DNA from 4 places in the Celeribacter sp. genome. Region 2 is predicted to be linked to each of the others. Evidence: riboswitches for the same ligand, from Rfam matches in the RefSeq annotation. Region 2 holds a riboswitch; each other region holds the start of a gene.

What was found. A riboswitch is a leader RNA that binds a small molecule or an ion and turns the genes downstream of it on or off. The one in region 2 is predicted to bind cobalamin.
Region 1: it holds a riboswitch for cobalamin, as region 2 does, so the genes downstream of both, nrdH (glutaredoxin-like protein NrdH) here and ACN0X0_RS16790 (energy-coupling factor ABC transporter permease) in region 2, are expected to answer to the same signal.
Region 3: it holds a riboswitch for cobalamin, as region 2 does, so the genes downstream of both, ACN0X0_RS04590 (TonB-dependent receptor plug domain-containing protein) here and ACN0X0_RS16790 (energy-coupling factor ABC transporter permease) in region 2, are expected to answer to the same signal.
Region 4: it holds a riboswitch for cobalamin, as region 2 does, so the genes downstream of both, ACN0X0_RS20750 ((2Fe-2S) ferredoxin domain-containing protein) here and ACN0X0_RS16790 (energy-coupling factor ABC transporter permease) in region 2, are expected to answer to the same signal.

Annotation. Positions count from the first base shown of each region.
Region 1 is NZ_JBLWTA010000007.1:204,981-210,930, reverse strand. Features, by position in the region: gene ACN0X0_RS11775 (paraquat-inducible protein A) at 1-470, shown strand, start outside; gene ACN0X0_RS11770 (MlaD family protein) at 463-2,589, shown strand; gene ACN0X0_RS11765 (PqiC family protein) at 2,595-3,188, shown strand; cobalamin riboswitch at 3,251-3,455, shown strand; gene nrdH (glutaredoxin-like protein NrdH) at 3,521-3,775, shown strand; gene nrdI (class Ib ribonucleoside-diphosphate reductase assembly flavoprotein NrdI) at 3,780-4,262, shown strand; gene nrdE (class 1b ribonucleoside-diphosphate reductase subunit alpha) at 4,244-5,950, shown strand, end outside.
Region 2 is NZ_JBLWTA010000013.1:55,738-61,687, forward strand. Features, by position in the region: gene ACN0X0_RS16780 (thiamine phosphate synthase) at 1-348, shown strand, start outside; gene ACN0X0_RS16785 (ThiF family adenylyltransferase) at 345-1,259, shown strand; cobalamin riboswitch at 1,350-1,577, shown strand; gene ACN0X0_RS16790 (energy-coupling factor ABC transporter permease) at 1,608-2,273, shown strand; gene cobF (precorrin-6A synthase (deacetylating)) at 2,337-3,098, shown strand; gene ACN0X0_RS16800 (cobyrinate a,c-diamide synthase) at 3,114-4,445, opposite strand; gene cobM (precorrin-4 C(11)-methyltransferase) at 4,442-5,239, opposite strand; gene ACN0X0_RS16810 (cobalamin biosynthesis protein) at 5,236-5,565, opposite strand; gene cbiE (precorrin-6y C5,15-methyltransferase (decarboxylating) subunit CbiE) at 5,562-5,950, opposite strand, start outside.
Region 3 is NZ_JBLWTA010000002.1:390,154-396,103, reverse strand. Features, by position in the region: gene ACN0X0_RS04600 (FecCD family ABC transporter permease) at 1-883, opposite strand, end outside; gene ACN0X0_RS04595 (ABC transporter substrate-binding protein) at 880-1,698, opposite strand; gene ACN0X0_RS04590 (TonB-dependent receptor plug domain-containing protein) at 1,723-3,531, opposite strand; cobalamin riboswitch at 3,658-3,864, opposite strand; gene ACN0X0_RS04585 (Tex family protein) at 3,939-5,950, opposite strand, start outside.
Region 4 is NZ_JBLWTA010000032.1:8,691-14,640, forward strand. Features, by position in the region: gene aztC (zinc ABC transporter substrate-binding protein AztC) at 1-477, shown strand, start outside; gene ACN0X0_RS20740 (ZinT family metal-binding protein) at 1,718-2,374, shown strand; partial or broken gene ACN0X0_RS20745 (GTP-binding protein) at 2,430-2,771, shown strand; cobalamin riboswitch at 2,823-3,034, shown strand; gene ACN0X0_RS20750 ((2Fe-2S) ferredoxin domain-containing protein) at 3,140-3,973, shown strand; gene ACN0X0_RS20755 (ABC transporter substrate-binding protein) at 3,975-5,465, shown strand; gene ACN0X0_RS20760 (ABC transporter permease) at 5,476-5,950, shown strand, end outside.

The DNA.
Region 1 (5,950 bases), on a different contig from region 2:
GGGCCTGGCTGATCGCAGGGATGGTGGTCTATATCCCCGCCAATCTTTACCCGATGCTTGCCACCGCCAGCCTCGGCCATACGACTGAAAACACCATTCTCGGCGGGGTGGTCGAGCTGATGCATCATGGCTCTTACGGGGTGGCCGCCATCGTCTTTGTCGCCTCGATCATCATTCCGGTCGCCAAATTCATCGCCATCGCCTTTCTCGGTCTGACCACCACGCGGCGGGTCCGCATGTCGGCGCATCATCGTCACTTGCTGTTCGAAGTGGTTGAATTCATCGGGCGCTGGTCGATGATCGATGTCTTTGTTGTCGCCATCCTCTCCTCTCTGGTAAGGCTGGATTTCGCCGCGACGATCACACCGGGGATCGCCGCGATCAGTTTCGCGCTCTCTGTGGCCTTCACCATGATGGCGGCCCTGAGTTTCGATGAACGCCTGATTTGGGATGCTTTGGAAGATGAGTGACACAAACGAGCAAAAGCCCGAGACGGGCCCCGCAGACATAGTGATCTCGCCGCCCAAACACAGCTTTTGGCGCAATCTGTCCTATGTCTGGCTGGTGCCTCTCGCGGCCCTCGTGGTTACGCTCTTCATCGCTTGGCAAAGCTGGGCCGAGCGCGGCCAGCGGATCGAAATTCTGTTCGAAAACGCCGCAGGGATCACCGCCGATGAGACCACATTGCGGTACAGGGACGTCGAAATCGGCGTCGTCGAGGATGTGAAATTCGCGCCTGATCTGGCCTCCGTCGTCATCGGCGCGCGGATCGACCGCACCGTCGCCGCCTCTCTCCCCGAAGATGCGCAATTCTGGATCGTCCGGCCAGAGGTCTCCGCCAGCGGCATCACCGGCCTCTCCACCGTGCTTTCGGGCGCCTATATCCAGGCCGCTTTCGACCCCGTGCCCGAGGCGAAAGCCACGCGTTTCACGGGCCTCGAAGAGACACCGCTGATCCTGCCCGGCATGCGCGGCACGAAAGTGACGCTGCGCACCGATTCCGGCAGTCAGCTCACCCCCGGCGCGCCGATCTTTCACCAAGGCATCGAGGTTGGCAAAATCGAGACCCCGCGCCTGACGGACAGTGGCGAGGGCGTCATGGTCGATGCCTTTATCAACGCGCCCTATGATCGCCGCCTGACCAGTGCTGCGCGGTTCTGGCAGGTCTCCGGCTTTTCGGTCAACATCGGCCCCAGCGGGCTAAACCTCTCGGTCGGCTCGATTGCCAGCCTCGTGCGCGGCGGCATCGCCTTTGACACGGTGGTCTCCGGCAGCGAACCGATCCGCAGCGGGCAGGTGTTCGATCTTTACGACGACGAAGACACCGCGCGCGCCAGCGTGTTTCGCGAGGAAATCGAGAACCCGGTCGATCTGACCGTGGAATTCGACGAATCCGTCAGCGGCCTGACGGCTGGCTCCTCGGTGGTCTACAAAGGCGTCAAAATCGGCTCTGTCTCCTTCCTTGGCGCCTTCATCGAAGAGCGCAATGACAGCCAAGAGGTCGTACTGCGCTCGGTGATCTCCATCGACCCGCAGCGGCTGGGCTTAGATGCCGAGGCCCCCACCGCAGAGGTGATCGCCTTTTTCTCGAATGCGGTCAAAAACGGGCTGCGCGCACGGTTGGCGACGCAAAGCATTTTTAGCCGCTCCCTCGTGGTCGAGCTGGTGGAACTGCCCGATGCCGCGCCGGATACGCTGGGCATTTTCGCGGAAACGGCACCTTTGTTGCCCTCTGTCGCCTCCGATCTGCCGGATATGGGCGCCACCGCCGAGGGGCTTTTGCAACGGGTGAACGACCTGCCGGTCGAGGAACTTTTGGATCAGACCATCGCCACATTGGCCGCCGTGGAGAGCCTCGCGGGGGACGAAAACCTGCGCGCCGCCCCCGATGCCTTTGTCGCGCTTCTGGACGATGCGCGCGGCCTCATCGGCAGCCCGGAGACCCAAGCCCTGCCCGCAGAGTTGAACACCGCCGTCTCGGAACTGCGCGCCGTCGCCGAACAGTTGCGTCAGGCCGATGCGGTGAACCGCCTCGTCGCCGCACTTGATGCCGCCGAAGAGGCCGCCACCTCCGTCACGGATGTCGCGGGCAAGATTGACACGGCGACCGAGACCCTGCCCGCTCTGATCGCGGATTTGCAGGCGCTCACCGAAAAAGCCAATGCGCTTGAGGTCGAACAATTCTTGGCCGCTGCCTCCGCCTTTCTCGAAGGCGCGGACCGCCTGGTCGACACGCCCGACATGCGCGCGCTTCCGGCCAGCTTGACCGGCGCGTTGGACGAGGCGCGCGAGGCCTTGGCCGAATTGCGCGAAGGCGGCTTGATCGAGAACACCAATGCGACGCTGGCCTCTGCGCGCGAAGCGGCGTCTGCGGTCGAGGATGCCACCGCGAACCTGCCGGAGCTGTCGCGCCGGATCGAGGCGCTGGTGGCCGAGGCCGAGCGCACCCTATCGGATTACGGCTCGCAATCCAGTTTCAACCGCGAGACAATTTCGTCGCTGCGCGAAGTGCGCGCCGCCGCCGAAGCGCTCAGCAAACTCGCCCGCGCCATCGAGCGCAATCCCAATTCCCTCTTGTTTGGACGGTGATCGATATGGTTCGTTTTCTCCCCCTCGCTCTTCTGGCCCTCACCGCCTGTGGCGGCACCGAGCCGCGTTATCTGATCGATAGCGCCCCCGCAGCGACCACGGCCGAAACCACGCAAGTGCGGATGCAGGTGGCGACGCTGGAGATGCGCGAGGTCTCCCTACCCGCCTATGCCGAAGAGTCGCAGATTTTGATCGAGGGGGCGGATGGCGCCCTGACGCCTTTGGACAACGCGCTCTGGGCCGACGAGCCACGCCGCGCCGTGACCCTGCGTCTGGCGGAGGCGATTTCGCGGGGCGGCTCCGCAACGGTCGCCGCCGAGCCTTGGCCGCTTGAAACGCCTGCGCAGGCCGCTGTGCATGTGCAGGTTTCCGATATGTTGGCGCGCGCGCCAGGACGATCAGAGGGACAATCAGAGGGACAATTTGTCCTGAAAGGTCAGTTTGCGGTTTCCTCTTATGACCATGTTGTGCGAGAACGGATCAGTCGGTTCGACATCTCTGTGCCATTGCCGGATGCGAGCCCCGCAAGCATTGCCCGCGCATCGGGTCAAGCGCTGCAAAATTTGGCGATTGAGATCACCCAAGACCTGCGCCGATAACTTTCTCCGATTCAATTCCTGTCAAGCGCTATCTACATATTGACAGTAGACCCCCTCAGGAAGCTATATGATGTTGCTTCGGTTCCATCGACTCGTGTCGGTGGCTAAGAGGGAAGATCGGTGTAAATCCGGCGCTACCCCCGTAACTGTAAGCGGTGAGCGAGGTTGAAAATGCCACTGGGGCCGCCCTTTGAAAGGGGCTCTGGGAAGGCCAGCCAAGCCATGATCCGCGAAGTCAGGAGACCTGCCAAAGCGGAACAGAACCACGAACGGAGGGTTCGGGGGCGCGGGGTTTCCGCTGTCCTCGGCACGACACAAGAGGACAAAGAGCAATGACCGCCCAGACCGCGACCCAGAACGCCACCGACACCATCATCGTTTACTCGAAACCCGCCTGCGTGCAATGCACCGCCACGACGCGCGCGCTCGATGCCAAAGGCATCAGCTACGATGTGATCGACCTGACCCAAGACGACGACGCCATGTCCCGCGTGACCGGCCTCGGCTACCGTCAGGCACCTGTTGTCGTCGCCGGTGAGGATCACTGGTCCGGCTTTCGTCCCGACATGATCGCACGCCTGTCCTGATCCGATGTCAGACGTGTGTCCAGAGCCGGCGCTGCCAAGCGGCTTTCCGGATATCGTCTATTATTCTTCCACTTCGGAAAACACGGTGCGTTTCGTCGACAGGCTCGGCCTTCCGGCGAAACGCATTCCGATCTCTCCGAAGGATACGAGGCCGGTGATCGACCGGCCTTTCGTCCTGATCTGTCCGACCTATGCGGATGGCGAGGGGCGCGGCGCGGTTCCGAAACAGGTGATCCGCCTCTTGAACGATCCCGACACCCGCGCGCTGCTGCGTGGTGTGATTGGGTCTGGAAACCGAAATTTCGGCACTTTGTTTGCCAGCGCGGGCGATGTGATCGCCCGGAAATGCAATGTCCCGCTGCTCTACAAATTCGAGCTGGCGGGATTTGACAATGACATCGCGCGGGTTCGCGCCGGATTGGAACAGATGGGCCGGAACCTCGGCCTCGCACAAATGGGGGATGCGCCATGCTCGACGATGGCTTGAAGAGTGGCCAAAAATCTGGCCTGAATGGCACCACGGATTATCACGCGCTCAACGCGATGCTCAATCTCTACGACGAGAACGGGCATATCCGTTTTGAGGCCGACCGCATGGCGGCACGTCAATATTTCCTGCAACATGTGAACCAGAACACCGTGTTCTTTCACTCGCTCGACGAGAAGCTCGGCTATCTCGTGGAGGAAGGGTACTATGAGGCGGCGGTTCTGGACCAATATTCCAAGAACTTCATGCGCAAGATTTGGGACGACGCCTACGCCAAGAAATTCCGTTTCCCGACCTTCTTGGGCGCCTTCAAATATTACACGTCTTACACGCTGAAAACCCGCGACGGGCAGCGCTATCTTGAGCGCTATGAGGACCGTGTGGTGATGACCGCGCTGGCTCTGGCGCGCGGTGACGAAGCTCTGGCTTTGTCCTTCATGGACGAAATGCTGTCGGGTCGTTTCCAGCCCGCGACGCCGACGTTTTTGAACGCAGGCAAGCAATCCCGTGGCGAGTTGATCTCTTGTTTCCTTTTGCGTCTCGAAGACAACATGGAAAGCATCGGTCGCGGCATCAACTCCGCGCTGCAACTGTCGAAACGCGGTGGCGGTGTGGCGCTTTTGCTGACCAACATCCGCGAGCACGGCGCGCCGATCAAAGGTATCGAGAACCAGTCTTCGGGCGTCATTCCGGTGATGAAGCTCCTCGAAGACAGCTTTTCCTACGCCAACCAATTGGGCGCACGTCAGGGTGCCGGTGCCGTTTACCTGAACGCGCATCACCCTGATATTATGCGGTTTTTGGACACCAAACGCGAAAACGCCGACGAGAAAATCCGCATCAAGACGCTGTCTTTGGGCGTGGTGATCCCCGACATCACCTTTGAGCTCGCCAAGAAAAACGCCGATATGTATCTCTTCTCCCCGCATGACGTGGAAAAGGTCTACGGCGTGCCCTTCTCTGAAATCTCGGTCACCGAGAAATACGAAGAGATGGTGGACGACAAACGCATTCACAAGAAAAAGATCAACGCGCGGACCTTCTTCCAGACCATCGCGGAAATTCAGTTCGAAAGCGGCTATCCCTACATCATGTTCGAGGACACGGTGAACCGGATGAACCCGATTGCGGGTCGCATCAACATGTCGAACCTCTGTTCCGAGATTTTGCAGGTCAACGAGGCCTCCGAGTTCAACGATGACCTGTCCTATAGCCACCTTGGCACCGATATTTCGTGCAACCTCGGCTCGCTGAATATCGCGAAAACCATGGACGGCAAGGATCTGGGCCAGAGCGTCGGCACCGCCGTGCGTGCGCTGACCGCCGTGTCGGAAATGTCCGCGATTGACTCCGTGCCCTCGATCCGTCGCGGCAATGACGAAAGCCATGCCATCGGCCTGGGCCAGATGAACTTGCACGGCTTTTTGGCCCGCGAGCACATCCATTACGGCTCCCCCGAAGGCGTCGAATTCACCTCCGTCTATTTCGCCGCCGTCGCCTATCACGCGATCCGCGAGAGCAACGCTTTGGCGCGCGAACATGGCGAGAGCTTCAAAGGCTTTGCCGACAGCGACTATGCCAATGGCAGCTTCTTCGACAAATACACCGACCGCGATTGGTTGCCGGAAAGCGAAAAGGTGACATCTCTCTTCGAAGGCATGGACCTGCCGACCCGCGAAGACTGGGCC
Region 2 (5,950 bases):
GCGCTCAGGCGTGCCGAGGTCCGTTTCGGACTTTCCACCCATGACGAGGAAGAGTTGGACCGCGCGCTGTCGCTCGATCCGGCCTATGTCGCCTTGGGGCCGGTCTATCCAACGCTTTTGAAACAGATGAAATGGGGGCCGCAGGGGCTGGATCGGGTGCGGGCGTGGAAAGCGATGGCCGGAGACACTCCTCTGGTGGGCATCGGAGGCCTGACGCCAGAGCGCCTGCCCGGCCTCTTTGAGGCGGGCGCAGACAGTGCCGCCGTGGTGACCGACATCGCCACGGCCACCAACCCCGAGGCCCGCTGCGCAGAATGGATCAAAGCCACGCGGGAGTATGTCAAATGAGCCGCTACGCCAGACAGATATGCCTCGCCGGTGTTGGCCCCGAAGGTCAGGCCCGCCTCGGAGCGGCGCGGGTTCTGGTCGTGGGGGCCGGCGGGTTGGGGGCAACGCTTTTGCCGCAACTCGTGGGCGCGGGCGTCGGCTTTATCCGCCTGCTTGACCCCGATCTGGTCGAGGAAAGCAACCTGCATCGTCAGACGCTTTTCCGGATGAGCGATCTCGGCCAGCCCAAGGCCCAGATCGCCGCAGATACGCTGACCGGTCTGAACCCCGATGTCACTCTGGAGGCGCATGTCGCCCGGTTGACGCCTGCCAACCTGCCGCACTGGTCGCGGGATGTCGATCTGATCGTGGATGCCGCCGACAGTTTCGCCACAAGCTATGCGCTCTCAGATCATTGCCACCAAAGCGGACAACCGCTGATCAGCGCCTCCGTGACCGGCAGGCAAGGCTATGTCGGCGGCTTTTGCGGCGGGGCCCCCAGCCTGCGCGCGGTGTTTCCCGACCTGCCGGACGTCATGGGGTCCTGTTCGGAGACGGGTGTCATGGGGCCGGTGGTCGCCAATATTTCGGCACTGCAAGCCCAGATGGTGCTTGCCGTTTTGCTGGGCCAAGACCCCTCGCCGCTGGGACAGTTTCTGTCGGTGGATCTGATGGGCTGGCGCGTCAACGGGTTTCGGTTCGACAGCGCGCCGGAGCCGTCTCGGGCCAGCCCCGCCGTTTTGGCGCTGGAACAGATCACGCCAGACGATCTGGTGATCGACCTGCGTGACACGCCCGACGTGGTCCCGACCCCCGCCCCCGGCCAAAGGGTCGTCCTTGTCTGCGCATCGGGCCTTCGGGCCTGGCGCGCCGCGCGCGGCTTTGCCGAGACGTCTGAGGCCCATGTCGCCATCGTCGGGGTCGGCACATAGGACCTTAGCGTCGGTCACCTTATGGGAAAATTTCGAACATCTATCGCCCGGGAACGCGATCTTCACTTGACCTCATTCCCCGTCCCGCGTTTATCTGAACCCCTGTTTGGTGCCTGATGACGCGCAATGCTGAGGGCTCAATCGGGAACGGGGAAGGATGTCGCGACACGCAGCACCCAAAGCCCCGGCCGCCCCCGCGACTGTATGCGGTGAGCGCGCTCCCACACACCACTGGAGAGCCCCGTCGGGATCTCTGGGAAGGGGGAGTGGCGCTTTGACCCGCGAGCCAGGAAACCGGCCAGCAGCCACATCAACCGCCGTCGGGTGTGACGGCAAGGAGTACGCGATATGCATATTGAACCGGGCATCGTCACGGGTGCCAAAATCGTCTTGAGCTATGCCACTGCGGCAGGCGCAGGGCTCTATACCCTCAAATCCGCCATTGAGACGATCCGTCAGCAAGGGCTTGTCTCTCTGGCCGGGCGGGCGCTCATTGCCACCGCCGCCGTCTTCACATTCTTTCAGGTCCTGCCACATCATCCGGTTGGCGTGTCCGAGGTGCATTTGATCCTCGGCTCAACGCTGTTTCTGATCCTGGGCGCAGCGCCCGCCGCCATCGGTCTGGCGCTTGGGTTGCTGGCGCAGGGGCTGTTCTTCGCGCCCTTCGATCTGCCGCAATACGGGATGAATGTGACGACGCTTCTGGTGCCGCTCTTCGGGCTTCAGATGCTGGCCAAACGCGTGATCGCGCCCGGCACCGCCTATGTCGATCTGAAATATTCACAAGCTCTGGCGCTCTCGACCGCCTATCAGGGCGGGATCGTCCTTTGGGTGGCTTTCTGGGCGATCTACGGTCAGGGCGTGGCCAATGTGAGCCAGGTGATGAGCTTTGGCGCCGCTTACATGACGGTGATCCTGATCGAACCGCTTCTCGATCTGGCCGTTCTGGCGCTGGCGAAACGGGCAAAATCCCTGCAAGGCAGCGGGTTTGTTACGCCGCGCCTTTATGCCTGAACTCAACCGTGAAAAGACGGAATACGAGGGGGGCTTCGGCTCCCCTTTTTTGAGAGGCCTACCATGATCGACTTGAGCTTGATCGGCATCGGCACCGGCAATCCCGATCACATCACCCATGAGGCCATCGCGGCGATGAATGCCGCCGATCTGATCCTCATCCCTTTGAAGGGCCCGGAAAAGACCGAGCTTGCCGAGCTGCGCCGCGCGCTTTTGGCACAGCATCTGACCAATCCCGCCACGCGTCTGGTCGAATTCGATCTGCCGCACCGCGATGCCGAGGGCGCGCCCTACGCGCGGCGCGTCTCGGACTGGCACGACGCGATTGCCGAAGCCTGGGAGCGCGCGATCGCGGCGGCTCTGGGACCGGACCCTGAGGCGAAAGTGGCGCTTTTGATCTGGGGCGATCCGATGCTTTATGACAGCAGCCTGCGCATCGCCGACCGGCTCAAGACGCGACGGCAAATCACACCGCGCGTCATCCCCGGCATCACCGCGATTCAGGCGCTCTGCGCCGCCCATGCCATACCATTGAACAGTGTTGGAGACCCCGTCACCCTCACCACCGGGCGGCAAATCCGAGATCACGGCTGGCCCGAAGGCGCGCAAACCGTTGTCGTCATGCTCGACGGCGATTGCGCCTTTCGAACCCTCGACCCTGAAGGGATCGAGATCTGGTGGGGCGGCTGCGTGGCCATGCCTCAGGAACGTCTCGTCGCCGGGCCGCTGCGCGAGGTGGGCGAGAAAATCGTCACCACCCGCGCCACCCTGCGCGCAGACCTAGGCTGGGTGATGGACATTTACCTCATGCGGCGAAACGCGTGAGCCAACCGTTTCACCTCACTGGCTGGCCTCGGCGATCAGGTGGAAAAACGTGCCGGTGACGCGACCGCCCTCAGGCATCACGCGGACAGACCCCGTTTCGGGCACCTCCGCACCATTCGGATCAACGACGCGCGCCAATGGGGCGTCGGGTTGCGACAGAATATTCGCATAGTGGAACTCATGCCCGCGCAGCGCGTGGCCTGTGGCGAACCCGGGCATCGGCGACATCAGATCGGCACGGCGATACCCCAGATGCATCTTGCGCTTGGCAAAGCTGGTCTCCAGACCGAAAAGCCCCAGCATTTCGTGGCGCTGCCCCTCGGCATCGACGATCCCGGCGCCAAGCGCCATATAGCCCCCGCATTCGCCATGCACCGGGCGAGTTTGGGCAAAATTCCGCACCCCCTCGATGAAAGTGCGATTGCCGGAAAGCCGCCCGGCATGCAGCTCGGGATAGCCGCCGGGCAACCAGCAGACATCCGCGCTTGGATCAGGCGCCTCATCGGCCAGCGGCGAGAAGGGCAAGATGCTGGCCCCGGCGGCACGCCAAGCTTCCATCAAATGCGGATAGACAAAGGAAAACGCCGCATCCCGCGCCAAAGCGATGCGCTGGCCGGGCGGAGGCGCGGGCCTATAGGGGGCAAACGCCCCCCCTTGCGCCGTGGCACACCCCATGATCGCGTCGAGATCGCAATGCTCGGCCACGATCTCGCCCGCATGAAACAGCAATCGCTCCAGTTCTCCGGTTTCCTCCGCCTGCACAAGGCCCAGATGCCGAGACGGCAGTTCGATCCCGGCGGCGCGCGGCAGAACGCCCAACACAGGCAGTCCAATGCTCTCGAACCCACGCCGAACCAAGGCCTCATGCCGGGGCGAGGCGATTTTGTTCAACACAACACCTGCCACCGTCACGTCCGCGCGAAACTGCGCGAGGCCCAAGGCCACCGCCGCCGCCGTCTGCGCCTGTCCCGAGGCGTCGATCACCAAGATCACCGGCCAGCCCATCAGCGCGGCAATATCGGCACTGGCGCCTGTCCCGGTTTCGCCCGGCACGGCCACGCCATCGAAAAGCCCCATCGAGCCCTCGGTCACGATAAGATCGACGGGGAAATCGGTGGTTCGCGCGGCGAGCGCAGCGATCTGCGCCGGCGTCATCGCCCAGGCATCGAGATTGACCGAACTGCGCCCCGCCGCCGCCGCGTGAAACGCCGGATCGATGTAATCCGGCCCACATTTCAGCGGTTGCACCGCAACACCACGCGCCCGCAGCGCCGCCAATAGACCCAGCATCAGCGTGGTCTTTCCCGTGCCCGAAGAGGCCGCCGCAATCACCAGACCGGGCGTCATGCGTCACCGCCTTTTGCGGTTTCAGGAAAGCGCGGATCGGTGCCCACGGGACGATAGCGCCGGTCGTAATCCCCCGCATAAAGCCGACTTTCGGAAAACTCTTCGGCCCCGATGGACCGCCCCACCAGAATGAGCGCCGTGCGCTCCATCTCCGCGCCGATGGCTGTTTTCAGGGTGCCAAGCGTCGCGCGCACCACGCGCTCGTCGGGCCAGCTCGCGCGCCAGACCACCGCGACCGGACAGTCCGCGCCGTAATGCGGTGTCAGCTCTGCGATCACCTTGTCGAGCACATGCACCGACAGGTGAATCGCCAGCACCGCGCCGGTCTTGGCAAAATTCTCAAGCGTCTCACCCGGCGGCATCGCCGTCGCTCGCCCCGAGGTCCGGGTCAGCACCACGGATTGCACGACACCGGGGAGGGTCAGCTCAGCACAAAGCGTCGCGGCGGCGGCGGCGAAACTCGGCACGCCGGGGGTGACGTCATAGGGGATGTCCAGCGCCCTCAGACACCGCAGTTGCTCCCCCATCGCCGACCAAACCGACAGGTCACCGGAGTGTAGCCGGGCCACGTCGTGCCCCGCCCTATGGGCCGTGGCGATTTCATCGATGATCTCATCAAGGCTCAGGGGCGCCGTGTTGACGATCCGCGCACCTTCCGGGCAATGGGACAACAGGGCCTCGGGCACGAGGCTCCCGGCATAGAGACACACCGGGCAGGCGGCGATCAGGTCCCGACCGCGCAGCGTGATCAAATCCGCCGCTCCCGGCCCCGCACCGATAAAGTGAACCGTCATCTTCCGTCTCCTTCTGCGACAGCGATGGTCACGCCGCCGATGATTTTGCGTGTGTTCAAAAGTCGCGCGTTCCGCCCCGCCACCACGAGCGCGGCGGCTTCGGCCACCGATCCTGTGCCATGGGCGGCAAGGGAAGCCTGCGACATTGTCGGCGTCGAGATGCCCGCGACCTCGGCGCTCTCGACATCGCGTCCCAAAGCCTGCGCCAGCGCCGCCGCTTTCGGGGCTGCTGTGGCCACACGGTCGACCGCCTCGACTGAGGCAAGTGCTGTGCGCAAGGTCTGAGGCGTCGCGGTGCTTTGAAAGCCCATGCCCGCGACCCTCATCGTGTCACACTCCACTGCACCACAGGTCGCGCCGCCGACCAGCCGCGCATCCGGCCAAGCCCTTCGGCACGCGACAGCTCGATGCGCATAAGCGATCCGCCATGGCGGGCGTGCAGCCCCGCCAAAAGCGCCTCGGTCTCAAGCGTTACCCCATTGGCCACGATCCGTGTCTCCTCGGACAGATGCGTCCAAAGCCAATCGTAGAGCGCCTTTGTGCCGCCGCCTCCGATGAAAACGGCGTCGGGCAAAGGCAAATCGGACAGGACGTCGGGCGCGCGACCTTCAAGGACGCGAATGTGCCGCGTCAGGCCAAAACTCTCGATATTGCTTTGAATATTGGCGATCCGGTCGAGACGCGGCTCAATGGTGATGGCCCGCCCACCGG
Region 3 (5,950 bases), on a different contig from region 2:
CCCGCACGGCGACATCTGCGGTCAGGACCAAAATTGCGCCGCCCAAAGCGGAGGCGAGCAAAAGCCGCGCGGGGCGTGCGCCCACGAGAGGACGCAAAATATGCGGCACGACAAGCCCGACAAAGCCGACAGCGCCCGCGACGGCAGTGGCCGCGCCAACCGAGGCGGCGACACCGCCGATGAGGATCAGGCGCAGATGCTTGAGGTTGACGCCCATGGAGGCGGCGGCCTCTTCGCCCAATGTGAGCCGGTCGATGCCGCGTCCGGTGAGCGCCAAAAGGACCCAGCCCAGAGCCATGATCGGCAGGGCCATCCAGACGTGCAGGAAGGACCGGTCCGCCAGCGACCCCATCATCCAGAAAATGATTTCATTGGCGGCAAAGGGGTTGGGCGAGAGGTTGAGAACCAGAGCAGTGAGCGCGGAGGATAGGGCCGAGACCGCGATGCCTGCGAGGATCAAGGACAGCGTGCCGCCGGAGCCGGCGAGCAGGAGAATGAGCAGGACGCAGATCGCGGCACCTACGAGCGCGGCGAGGGGCAGGGCGAGGGCGAAGAGCGCGGCAAACCCACTTTGAAGCGCGATCACGGCGCCCAAGGCGGCGGAGGCGGAAATGCCAATCACACTAGGTTCGGCCAAAGGGTTGCGCAGGTAGCCTTGGAGGGCGGCACCCGAGAGACCGAGGCTCACGCCGACCATCACGCCCAAAAGCGCACGCGGCAGGCGGATTTCGCGCATCACCATCGGCAGGGGGCCTTCGCCGCCGCCAAAGAGCGCGCTGAGGCTGTCGGAGATGGGCATGTCGGCGACGCCCACGAGGAGCGAGGCGATGAAAAGCGCGACCACCGCGAGGGTCAAAAAGGCCAAGAGCCGGGGGTAGGTCATTGAGGCATCTCCAGCGTGTCCCGCTCGTCCCGTAGCCGCTCGATCGCGCCCAAAACAGAGGGCAGGCCGCATATCCAGTCCTTGTCCTGCATCGGCATATGCCCGCCCGTCAGATGGGTCAATGCGGGATGGGACAGCACCTCTTCGGCGCGGGCCGTGCCGGGGTAATCGGCGCCGGAGATCACCAGATCGGGGTCGGCCATGATCAGGGCTTCGAGCGGCACAAAGCCGCCCATCGGCAGGCCTAGCTCAGAGGCCAGCGTGGTGAAGCCAGCGGTTTCGATGATCTCGCCCGAAAGGCTCTGCGCGCCGGTGCTATAGCCATTGGCGGCATAGGTGGCGGCGGTGGGGCGCGTTTCCGTCGGGGTGTCGAGCTTGGCGAGACGGTGGGTGAAATCATCGGCCATGCTCTGCGCCACGTCTTCGCGCCCCAAAGCCTCGCCCATTTTCACCATATTGGCGGCGACATCGTCCAAAGACCGCGCGGGGGAGAATTCCACGACCTCGACGCCAAGACGGCGCATCATCGACACGGTCGCCCGCGCAGTGAATTGGCCTGCGAGGACGAGATCGGGTTTCAAAAGATAAATCTCTTCGGCCAGCCCGTTGTTGGTCGGATAGGCTTTCGCCGCGTCGGCCATGACAGACGCACGCGGGTCTTGGGCCATGGCGGTGATGGACAAAAGCTGACCGGGGGCCGCGATCATCATGGCGAGCTGATCGGTGCAGAGGTTGATCGACACGACATGTTGCGGTGTCGTGTCAGGTGGCGTTTCCGCCAAAGCCGCCGCCCCCGAAAAGAGGGCGGTGGCCAATGTTATGATCTCAGGAAAGCGCACTCAGAAGGACGCTTTGAGGCCGAGATAGGCCGACCGGCCCGGCGTGTTGTAGCCGGAGACGGTTTCGTAATCCTCGTCAGTGAGATTGTCTGCGCGCAAGTAGAGCTGAACCTTGTCGGACAGGTCATAAGACAGGCTGGCATTGAACAGCGTGTAGTCATCCAGATCGAAGAGTGTCGAGGTGGAGGTGTCGATGTCCTTGAGGTCGGAGACGAATTGCACTTCGAAAGCACCGGAAAGGCGAGCCGTCAGAGTGGCGTCAAGGCCGATGGTGGCGTCGTGACGCGGGACCCGCGCGGCGCGCTGGTTGCGGTTTTCGGCATCGGTGTAGGTATAGTTGCCGTAGAGTGCGAACCGTTCCGACAGGCTGTAGCGCCCGGAAAGCTCAAGGCCTTGGGACGTGGTGGTGCCGCCGATCTGCTCATAGGCACCAGCACCGTAGTTCCAGTCAATTTTGTCGTCGATTTCCGTATAGAACAGCGTGGCTTTTGCGAAATCCTCGCCCAGGAAGCGGCGCTCGACACTCAGCTCTGAGCTGCGGCTGGTTTCTTCCGTGAAGTCCGGGTTGCCGCCCCAGCCATAACGTTCGGAGAGGGAAGGTGCGCGGAAACCAGTGCCTAACACTCCACGCACGATCCAGTCGGGCGTGACTTCCCATGCCGCCGCAAGCCGCCCGGAGACGTGCTCGCCGAGTTTGGAGTGATCGTCGTAACGCAAGGCCGCGGAGAGGTTCAGCCCAGCCATGGGTTCCATGAGCAACTCGCCTTTGACCGCTTTGTTGCGATCAAGGCCATTGCCAGCGCCATCAAAGGACTCTTCGAGATATTCAGCGCCGAAGGTCAGGGAGGTCATCGCTGAAAGGTCGGTTGACCCGAGGTAGCTGACTTCTTTGCGTTCGCTGGAGTAGTAATAGCTGGATGCCCCAGAGCCATAGACACGATCAGACTGGAAGAAGGAGGCGCTCACTTCATGTGAGAACTGGCCAACTGTGAAATCGGCATAGGTCCGCACGCCCTTTTGGTCGCGTGTGGCAGTTGCGCCGACATCAAAGCTTGTGTCGTATTCGAGGTCACTGGTGCGGTAGAACCCTGTCACGCCCAAAGTGACGAGATCATTGACGTCATGTTCCATGCCGAAGGTCAGGAAGGTCTCTTCAAAGCCATCCTTTTCGTCATTGTCCGACATGCTCGAAAAGCCATCGGTCTTGAAATGCGACAGGCTAAAGGCGATGTGGCCGGTCTCGCTTTCGATCATGTTCGTCACGCCGGCGGAGTAGGTGCCGTAGCTGCCGGCTTCGGCACTGAAGGACAAGCCCGGTGTTTGAGGCGTGGTGTTCATTTCGATCAGACCGGCAATGGCCTCGGACCCGTAGAGGGCGGATTGCGAGCCTTTCACGACCTCGGCAGCGGCGATGCCGTAGGAGCGCAAGCCGCCGAAGTCATAGGCCGATTGCGGGCTGGAGGGGTCGGTGATGTCGATGCCGTTGAGGCGCACTCCGACATATTCGGACCCGAGGCCACGGATGCGCAGAGTGGCAGAGGCGCCGATGCCACCGTTTTTGCTAACGGTAACGCCCGGCAGGCTATCAAGGATATCGGCAACAGTCTCGCTCGGGGTCGCAAGGGTTTCTTCGTCCACCGTCTCCACCGTCGCACCCGTTTCGCTTTTGGCGACGGGCGTCAGGCTTCCGGAGACGACGATTTCGTCCAGAGTGTAAATCTCGCCCGCGTCTTGGGCGAGGGCGGCGAGTGGCAAGGTGAATGCGGCTGTTGCCAGCAGTGAAAAACGCAGGCTGGTAAGGGCGTGCATGGGGTATCCTCCTGAAAAGAAGCGCGAGGCTTCCCGTGATCCGTTTGGGCCTGTGGAGGAGATCTCCGCAGACAGTGAGGGCGTCACCGCTGCGGACAGCCGCTTCCGTGACGCACCCCGCGTCCGGGAAAGGGTGATCATCCAAGCAGGTCTCCTGGCTCACGGATCGCAGCGGTCGCCAACCTTCCCGGGATCGTCCCAGTGGTGTTTTGGCGTCGCTCACCGTTCACAGTTGCGGGGGCAGCCACGGCTTTGATCATAGGCAGCTCTGCCGGATCATCCCGTGTTCCCTTTTCATCCGGCTGGGCCGGAACTTGAATGGGTGCAGAAAAGCGAAATGGCCGGAGAAGTCAAGATTCTCCGGCCAATGCTTTGGTCGCATCACGTTGCGGAAGGCCGCGTTTGTGTCATGTTTTCTTTTTCATCGCATCCAAAAGCGCAGCACCAAAGGCGCCTTGGCTCTCGGAGGTGCGGGGCTTGGGCGCGTTGCTGCCACGGGGTTTGCCACCGTATCCGCCTTTGCCGCCTGCATTCCCGCGCGGTTGTTGCGCGTTGCGGTCCTGTTGACCTCTGTCCTGCGCGCCGCCATCCTTGCGCATCGACAATCCGATGCGTTTGCGCGGGATGTCCACTTCGGTGACGCGGACCGACACGATGTCGCCTGCCTTCACCACCTCATGCGGGTCTTTGACAAAACGGTCGGCCAATTGGCTGACATGCACCAAACCGTCCTGATGCACGCCGATGTCCACAAAGGCCCCGAAGGCCGCGACGTTGGTCACAGTGCCCTCAAGCCGCATGCCGGGTTTCAGATCCTTGATGTCCTCGACCCCGTCGGTGAACGTCGCGGTCTTGAATTCAGGGCGCGGATCGCGGCCCGGTTTTTCCAACTCTGTGAAAATATCGCGCACGGTCGGCAGGCCGAAGTCTCCGGTGACGAATTGTTCGGCGCGCAGCCCCTTGAGCGCCGTCGGATTGCCCATGATCTCGCGCATGTCGCGGCCACAGGCTTTGACGATTTCGCGCGCCACATCATAGGCTTCGGGGTGCACAGAGGAGGCGTCGAGCGGCTCGTCACCTTCACGAATACGCAAGAACCCCGCGCATTGTTCAAAGGCTTTCGGACCAAGACCGGACACTTTCAAAAGCGCCTTGCGCGACGGGAATGCACCGTGAATGTCGCGGTGGGTGACGATGCTCTGCGCCAAAGACGGGCCGAGACCCGCGACCTGCGCGAGCAAAGGCGCGGAGGCCATGTTGAGGTCCACGCCCACGGCGTTCACCGCATCCTCGACCACCGCTTCGAGCGCCTGCGACAGGCGGCGCTGGTCGACGTCATGCTGATACTGACCGACGCCGATGCTTTCGGGCGTGATCTTCACCAGCTCAGCAAGAGGGTCCTGCAATCGACGCGCAATCGACACCGCGCCACGCAAGGAGACGTCGAGATCGGGGAATTCCTGCGCCGCGAGTTCCGAGGCGGAATAGACCGAAGCCCCCGCCTCGGAGACCACAACCTTGGTCGGGGCTTTGACGCCCGGAGGCAGGAGTTTCAGCGTCTCGCCCACCAGTTTTTCGGTTTCCCGGCTCGCCGTGCCGTTGCCGATGGCGATGAGGCCGACATTGTGGCGGCTCACCAAGTCGATGATCTTTGCCTCCGCCCCGCGCACGTCCATTTTCGGTTGGAACGGATAGATCGTGGCGGTGTCCAAAACCTTTCCCGTGGCGTCCACCACGGCGGCTTTGACGCCTGTACGGATGCCCGGATCGAGGCCAAGGGTGGCCTTGGCGCCCGCAGGGGCGGCCAGAAGCAAGTCCTTGAGGTTGCGCGAAAACACCGTGATTGCATCTTCATGGGCGCGTTGGCGCAGCTCGCCCAACAGATCGATGTGCAGCGAGATGGCGAATTTCACCCGCCACGCCCAGCGCGCGACAGTGCGTAGCCACAAATCGCCGGGTTGCTCGGTCGAGGTGCCGAGATAAGAGGCGACCATGGCAATGGCGCGCGCCGCACCCTCTTCTGGCTCAGGCGCGATGTCCATGGTGACGATCTCTTCTTTCGCCGCGCGCAGAATTGCCAAAGCGCGGTGCGAGGCGATGTCGGACCATTTTTCGGAATGGTCGAAATAGTCCGAAAACTTCGCGCCCTCCTGTTCCTTGCCCGCGATGACTTTGGCGGTCACAAGCGCCTCGCGCCGCATGAAATCGCGCAGCTTGCCCAAGAGATCGGCGCTTTCCGACAGCTCTTCGGTGGCGATGTCGCGCGCGCCGTTGAGGGCGTCTTTCACGGTTGGCACGGCCTCGGTGATGAAGCCTTCGGCAAGCTTTTCGGGATCGGCGGAACGGTCCGCTTTGATCGCTTCCAACAACGGTTCAAGCCCGTTCTCGCGCGCAATCATCGCCTTGGTCCGGCGCTTGG
Region 4 (5,950 bases), on a different contig from region 2:
AACATCGTGGCCGAGTTCTGCAAGGCGGATACGGAAGGCTGTGACATCTATCGTACGAACGCCCGCTCCTACGAGGCGCAGCTGGCCGACCTTGACCGTGACATCCGGAAGACGATCGAGGACATTCCGGAGGACCGCCGCGTCGCGGTGGTCGCGCACAATGCCTTCCGCTACTTCGAGCGCGACTACGATGTTCTCTTCCTCGCTCCGCAAGGTGTCTCGACCGAGTCAGAGGCATCGGCCGCGGATGTTGCCTCGCTCATCCGCGAGATCAGGGAGAAGCGCGCGTCTGCCGTCTTTGACGAGAACATCGCCGATGCGCGACTGGTGGAGCAGATCGCGTCCGAAGCCGGACTGACGCTCGGAGGAACGCTCTATTCCGACGCGCTGTCGCCGCCGGATGGCCCGGCAGCCAGTTATCTCGACATGATGCGTCACAACGTTCGGACACTCGCCACCGCCATCAAGGGCGGCTGAACTTCCATGAGGTGGGGTCAAATCCGCCCTCTCATGTAATGTAATATCATATCATCAAAAGGAGAGATGAATGAGACGGTTTATCCTGGGGGCATCTGCCCTTGCCCTTTCCGTGGGCCTCGCCGGTCCCGTAGCTTTGGCGGATGAAGACATCACGCTCTACCGTGTTTTCGTCGGCGACCATGTCGAGGGCAAGATTACGGCATTCGATCTCGGCGAACCAGACAAGCGCTGGTCGTTCGAGACCACCGGCCAGGTCAAGCTCTACAGCGTTGACGAAGGCGCAGCCATTGTAGCGGTCCAGTCCGACCACGACGTCGTGAACTTCATCGACAGCGGCATCTCGCTGCACGCGCACGGCGATCATTCAGACATCGACATTGAGGACCCCAAGGCGGTCGAGGCAACCCTGACAGGTCCGCGCCCGTTCCACATCATCGACCACGACGGCAAGGTGGTGATCAATTTCGACCGCGGCGGGTACAACGAGATTGTCGACGCTCACGAACTCTCGCACGGCGAGATCGAGTCCACTCGCTTGCCGCAAGCCCGTGCACATCACGGCTTTGCGGCACCGATCGGCAAGCACTGGGTCACGACGGTCGCTTCCGACGTACCGGTTGAAGGCGACGCCTTACCTAAGCGGGTTGGCATGCAGACGGTCCAGGAAGACGGAACGCCGGTCGGCGAGGTTGCCACCTGCTCCGGAATTCATGGTGAGGCGTTTTCCGGCGCCTTCCTCGCGGCTGGATGCGATGAAGGCGTGCTGACGGTCACCGCCGGAAGCGATGCACCGACCTTCAAGATGCTGAAATATTCAAACGACCTGCCGGCCGGCCAGAAGACCGGAACACTGCTCGGTGCCAAGAGCATGCAGGTCTTCCTAGGGAACTACGGTGCCAATGGCCTTGTGGTGGTTGACCCCGCCGACGAACCACACTTCCGCTACATAAAGCTTCCGTTCCGACGTATCGACTTCGCGCTCGATCCGGCCAATGCCCGCTTTGGCTATGTGCTCACCGAAGACGGCACGCTGCATCAACTGGACATCCTCGACGGCGCGGTGGCCAAGAGCGAAAAGGTGACCGAGTCCTACTCGATGGACGGCCACTGGAACGACCCGCGCCCGCGGCTGGCCATGGCTGGCGACGAGATCGTCATGAGCGATCCGAAGGCCGGACTGGTTCGACGGATTGCGAAGGACACCCTGCAGGAATCCGGAACCATCGAGGTCGAGGGCATGCCATACAACATCACTGTTGCAGGCGGGAGCGGCAAGAACCATGAGGGCGAGAAAAGCCACGACCACAGTCATGGTGACGGACACAATCATGGCAAGGAGCACGCACACGATCACGGTGACGAGAAGGTCTACAAAGGCTATTTCGAGGACAGCCAGATCAAGGATCGCCCCCTCTCGGACTACGCGGGCGACTGGCAGTCGGTCTATCCGCACCTGAAGGACGGGACGCTCGATCCTGTCTGGACGCACAAGGCCGAAAGCGGAGACAAGACCGCCGACGAATGGAAGGCCTATTACGATGTCGGTTACAAGACCGACGTCGAGCGGATCACGATCAAGGGCGACATCGTCACCTTCTACCGTGACGGCCAGCCGGTCGAGGGCCACTACGCCTATGACGGCTACGAGATCCTCACCTACAAGAAGGGCAACCGCGGCGTCCGCTTCATCTTCAAGAAGATGAAAGGCGACGAGGCCGCACCTGCGTTCATCCAGTTCAGCGATCACAAGATCGCGCCCGAGGTCACCGACCACTATCACCTCTACTGGGGTGACGACCGTGCGGCCCTGCTGGAGGAGCTGACAAACTGGCCGACCTACTATCCGTCCTCGCTCAAGGCCGACGAGATCGTTCACGAGATGATCGCGCACTGATTGGGGACGCTTCTTCCAACAACCTCGCGCCCGGCTTCCAGCCGGGCGCGCCAAGAGGTTCTTCTGGCTGGCGACCCGCCCGGATTATGTCGGTGAAATCAGTCAGACCGGAGCGCTCATCCGCACAGAAAAGCATGGCCTGTGGTGGGCATCTGTCCGCAAGCATCAATGGCCGGATTATCCGGAATGGAAGGCAGCCATGAGGCCCTATCTCGATCCCGTGTGGGGCGATCGGCGCCAGGAGATCGTCTTCATCGGTTGTGATCCGATGGATGAGCGGAAAGTCCGCGCCGAGCTGGACGCTGGCCTCGTTCCGGAAACAGACTTCATGCCCGGCCGCTGGCGTGATCTAGCCGATCCGCTCCCGGCTTGGGAACGCAATGCCGTTGCTTCCTAAGCCGATCCGAAAGAACATTTCAAGCGAGATTGACAAGTGAAACACAATTCGAGACTGTCGCGCCGTCAAGGTTCTCCCTGTCGGAATTTCCGACAGGGAGCTAAGAGGGAATCCGGTGACCTTTCGAGGAATGCCGGAGCTGACCCGCAACTGTGAGCGGCGAGCCGCTTTGCCGTCAATGTCACTGGCATTTGAGCCGGGAAGACACGCAAAGCAGCAACGACCCGCGAGCCAGGAGACCTGCCTGACAACATAGAGTTCCGTGGTCGGGGATTGCCATGGGAGCGCGTACGCTGTGTTCGGTCTGCATGAACTGAACTCGCGCCACGTCTCCAGGTCCCCGTCTGCATGGCAGCGGGGATTTTTGATTGGAGCAGACTTCAACGTCAACGGATGCAAACCGGCACAACGAAGGAAACGGGCCTGCCGTTCTCGGCGAGGCTGTCCTGCTGGTCGCAAAGTCTGCATTCGCTGCCGCGCCTCATGCCGAGATGCAGCGACTTGCGTCCATAGCCGCACGTCTTCCCAATGTGGCACAGGCCATCTCATGTTTTTCCGAGCAAGGACAACCATCGCTACGCGATGCGCTTCTGAACCTGCGCGGGCGCGGATTTGCGTCCATTCTGGTCGTTCCGCTGGTGCTTCCGATGGAACCGAGCTTCATGAACTGGATGACACGCTCGCTGAAGCGTTGGCAGGCAGAAACTCCTGACGGCTGGCCACCGATACGGGTCACCCGCGATATCGCCCAGAGTATGCACTTCGAAGCGTTGCTTTCCGCCATGATCGCAGATGCTGCAATCGCCCCCGTCATTGTTCCCGACGGCGCAAAGCCTGAGGCATCGTTGGTGCCAGCGCAGAAGCACCGCGTCCTCGTCTGCGAGGGCGGAGCCTGCAACGCCGCCGGCGCGGATGCAATCTGGGCACATCTGCGCAACGTGCAACAGCGCCGCAAACTGCGTGTGACCGGCTGCGGCACGATGACCGCAAAATCGACGTGCTTGGGCCCCTGCGCACTTGCACCAGTGGTCCAAGTGTTTCCCGAGTGTACCTATTACGGCGGTGTTACCGAGACTGCGATCGACCGTATCGTCGAGGAACATCTGCTCGGAGGACGCATCGTCGACGACTTCGCCTATCAACCGACCGGACGCAAGCAGCGCCTGCGCAGCAAGATTCAGCCAGATTCAACAGAGGACTGACATGAGACACATCACCCGAGCCACGCTTGCCGCGTTGGCCGTTTCCACGTGCGTTTTCACTGTGCCGGCAATAGCACAAGAAGCAATCCAGGCCGGCGCAACGTTCATCACAGCTGCTCTTGATCCGACCAAAGGGTCATCAAGCTGGGCGCTGGTCAGCCACGGTATTGGCGAAAAGCTGTTTATGGTCGACAAGGACGGCAATCTGGTGCCTGAACTGGCTGCAACGGCAGAGCGGACCGGAGACTTGACCTGGACCGTTAGCCTTGCGCCCGGCCGCTTCTTCTCCGATGGCTCACCTGTCACGGCGGCCGCCCTGAAAAAGGGGTTCGATCACACCTTCTCCAAACTGCCGGCGGCCAAATCCACCGGTGGCATGATCAGTTTCGAGGCGCAGGACGATCTCACGCTTGCGCTGACCACGGAGAGGCCGGTGCCGTTGATTGCAGCACTCTTCGCCGAATGGCCGCTTATGGCCTACACCACAAAGGAGGACGGCTCGTTCCTGTTCACCGGCCCCTATGCGGTCGAGGAGTTCAACGTCGACCAAAACCTGGCACTGAAGCCCAATACCAGTTTCCCCGGCGCGGAAGACCGTTCGCCGATCAATCTGCGCCGGTTTGGCGATGCGCAGACGATGGCACTGGCCTTCGAGGCTGGCGAGCTCGATATTGCCTTTGGCTTGCCGGCCGAAGGCCTCTCACGGTTGAAAGCCAATCCGGGTGTCGCAATCAAATCCTTCCCGGTGGGCTACCAGTATTTCGGCTTCATCAACAATGAGCGACCAGCCGTATCGGACGTGAAAGTCAGGCAGGCGATCGATCACGCCATCGACCGCCAGGAACTCGTCGCGGCGATCAACGCCGGCACTCCAGCCACAGGCGCTTTTGCGCCATATTTCCCTTTTGCAGCGAAGGAGCCCCGCAACACGGACCTCGACAAGGCGAAGGCGCTTTTGGACGAAGCCGGTTGGGAGCCCGGTAGTGACGGCGTCCGCGAAAAGGATGGCCATAAGCTCTCCATACTGATCGTCACCTATCCGCAGCGGCCTGACCTGGTCACCATGATGCCGGTGGTGAAGGCGGCCCTCGCCCGCGTCGGCATTGCTTCCGACACCAGGGTGGTTGAGAATATCGGCGAGTATGCTGCCGGCGGCGATTTCGACATAGCGCTCTGGGCGCAGCATACCGCGCCCGCCGGAGACCCCGCCTATTTCTTTAACTCCATGCTGAAGAGCGATGGCCCGCTCAATCATGCGCGCTACAAGAGCGACGCGTTCGATGCGATCATTGCCGAGTTTTCCAAGGCCGGAACGTCGGAAGAGCGCATGGAGATTGCCCTGGAGGCGCAGGAGCAGCTCTTCAAGGATGCTCCGGTAACATTCCTCGTGTCGCCGAGCTGGCATGTCGGCCTCTCGCGACGCCTCGCGAATTACGAGCCGTGGGGTTCAGACTATCACGTGATCCGACCGAAGATGGGCGAGGTGCGCTGAAAGAACTAGCGTGTTGGAGTATACGCTGAGATTGGGCCTGCGTGCGGCCGCCAGCTTGCTGGCGGTCTCCGTGCTGGCCTTCCTCGTTGTCGCGCTGATGCCGGCCGACCCTGTCGAGATCGCCATCCGTGCGTGGAACCTGCCCGCCGATCCTGCGACGGTCGCAGCGATGCGTGCCGAATGGGGTCTCGATCAGCCGCTGGCGCAGCGCTATTTCAGCTGGTTGTCGGGATTCGTCGCCGGCGACTGGGGACGCTCGTTCCGCACGGGGGAGGCCATCTTTGGCGAGTTCATGCAACGCCTACCCCTGTCGCTCACACTCGGCATTTCCGGCCTTGCGCTCGCGGGCGTGCTTGCGGTGCCGCTGGGCCTCGCCGCAGCGATGCGGCCACGGGGCATCGCTGACCGTTTCAGCCGTGGCCTCGCGATCGGTGTGCAGGCGGTGCCGGCCTTCTGGCTCGGACTGCTCCTGATCTGGGTGCTCG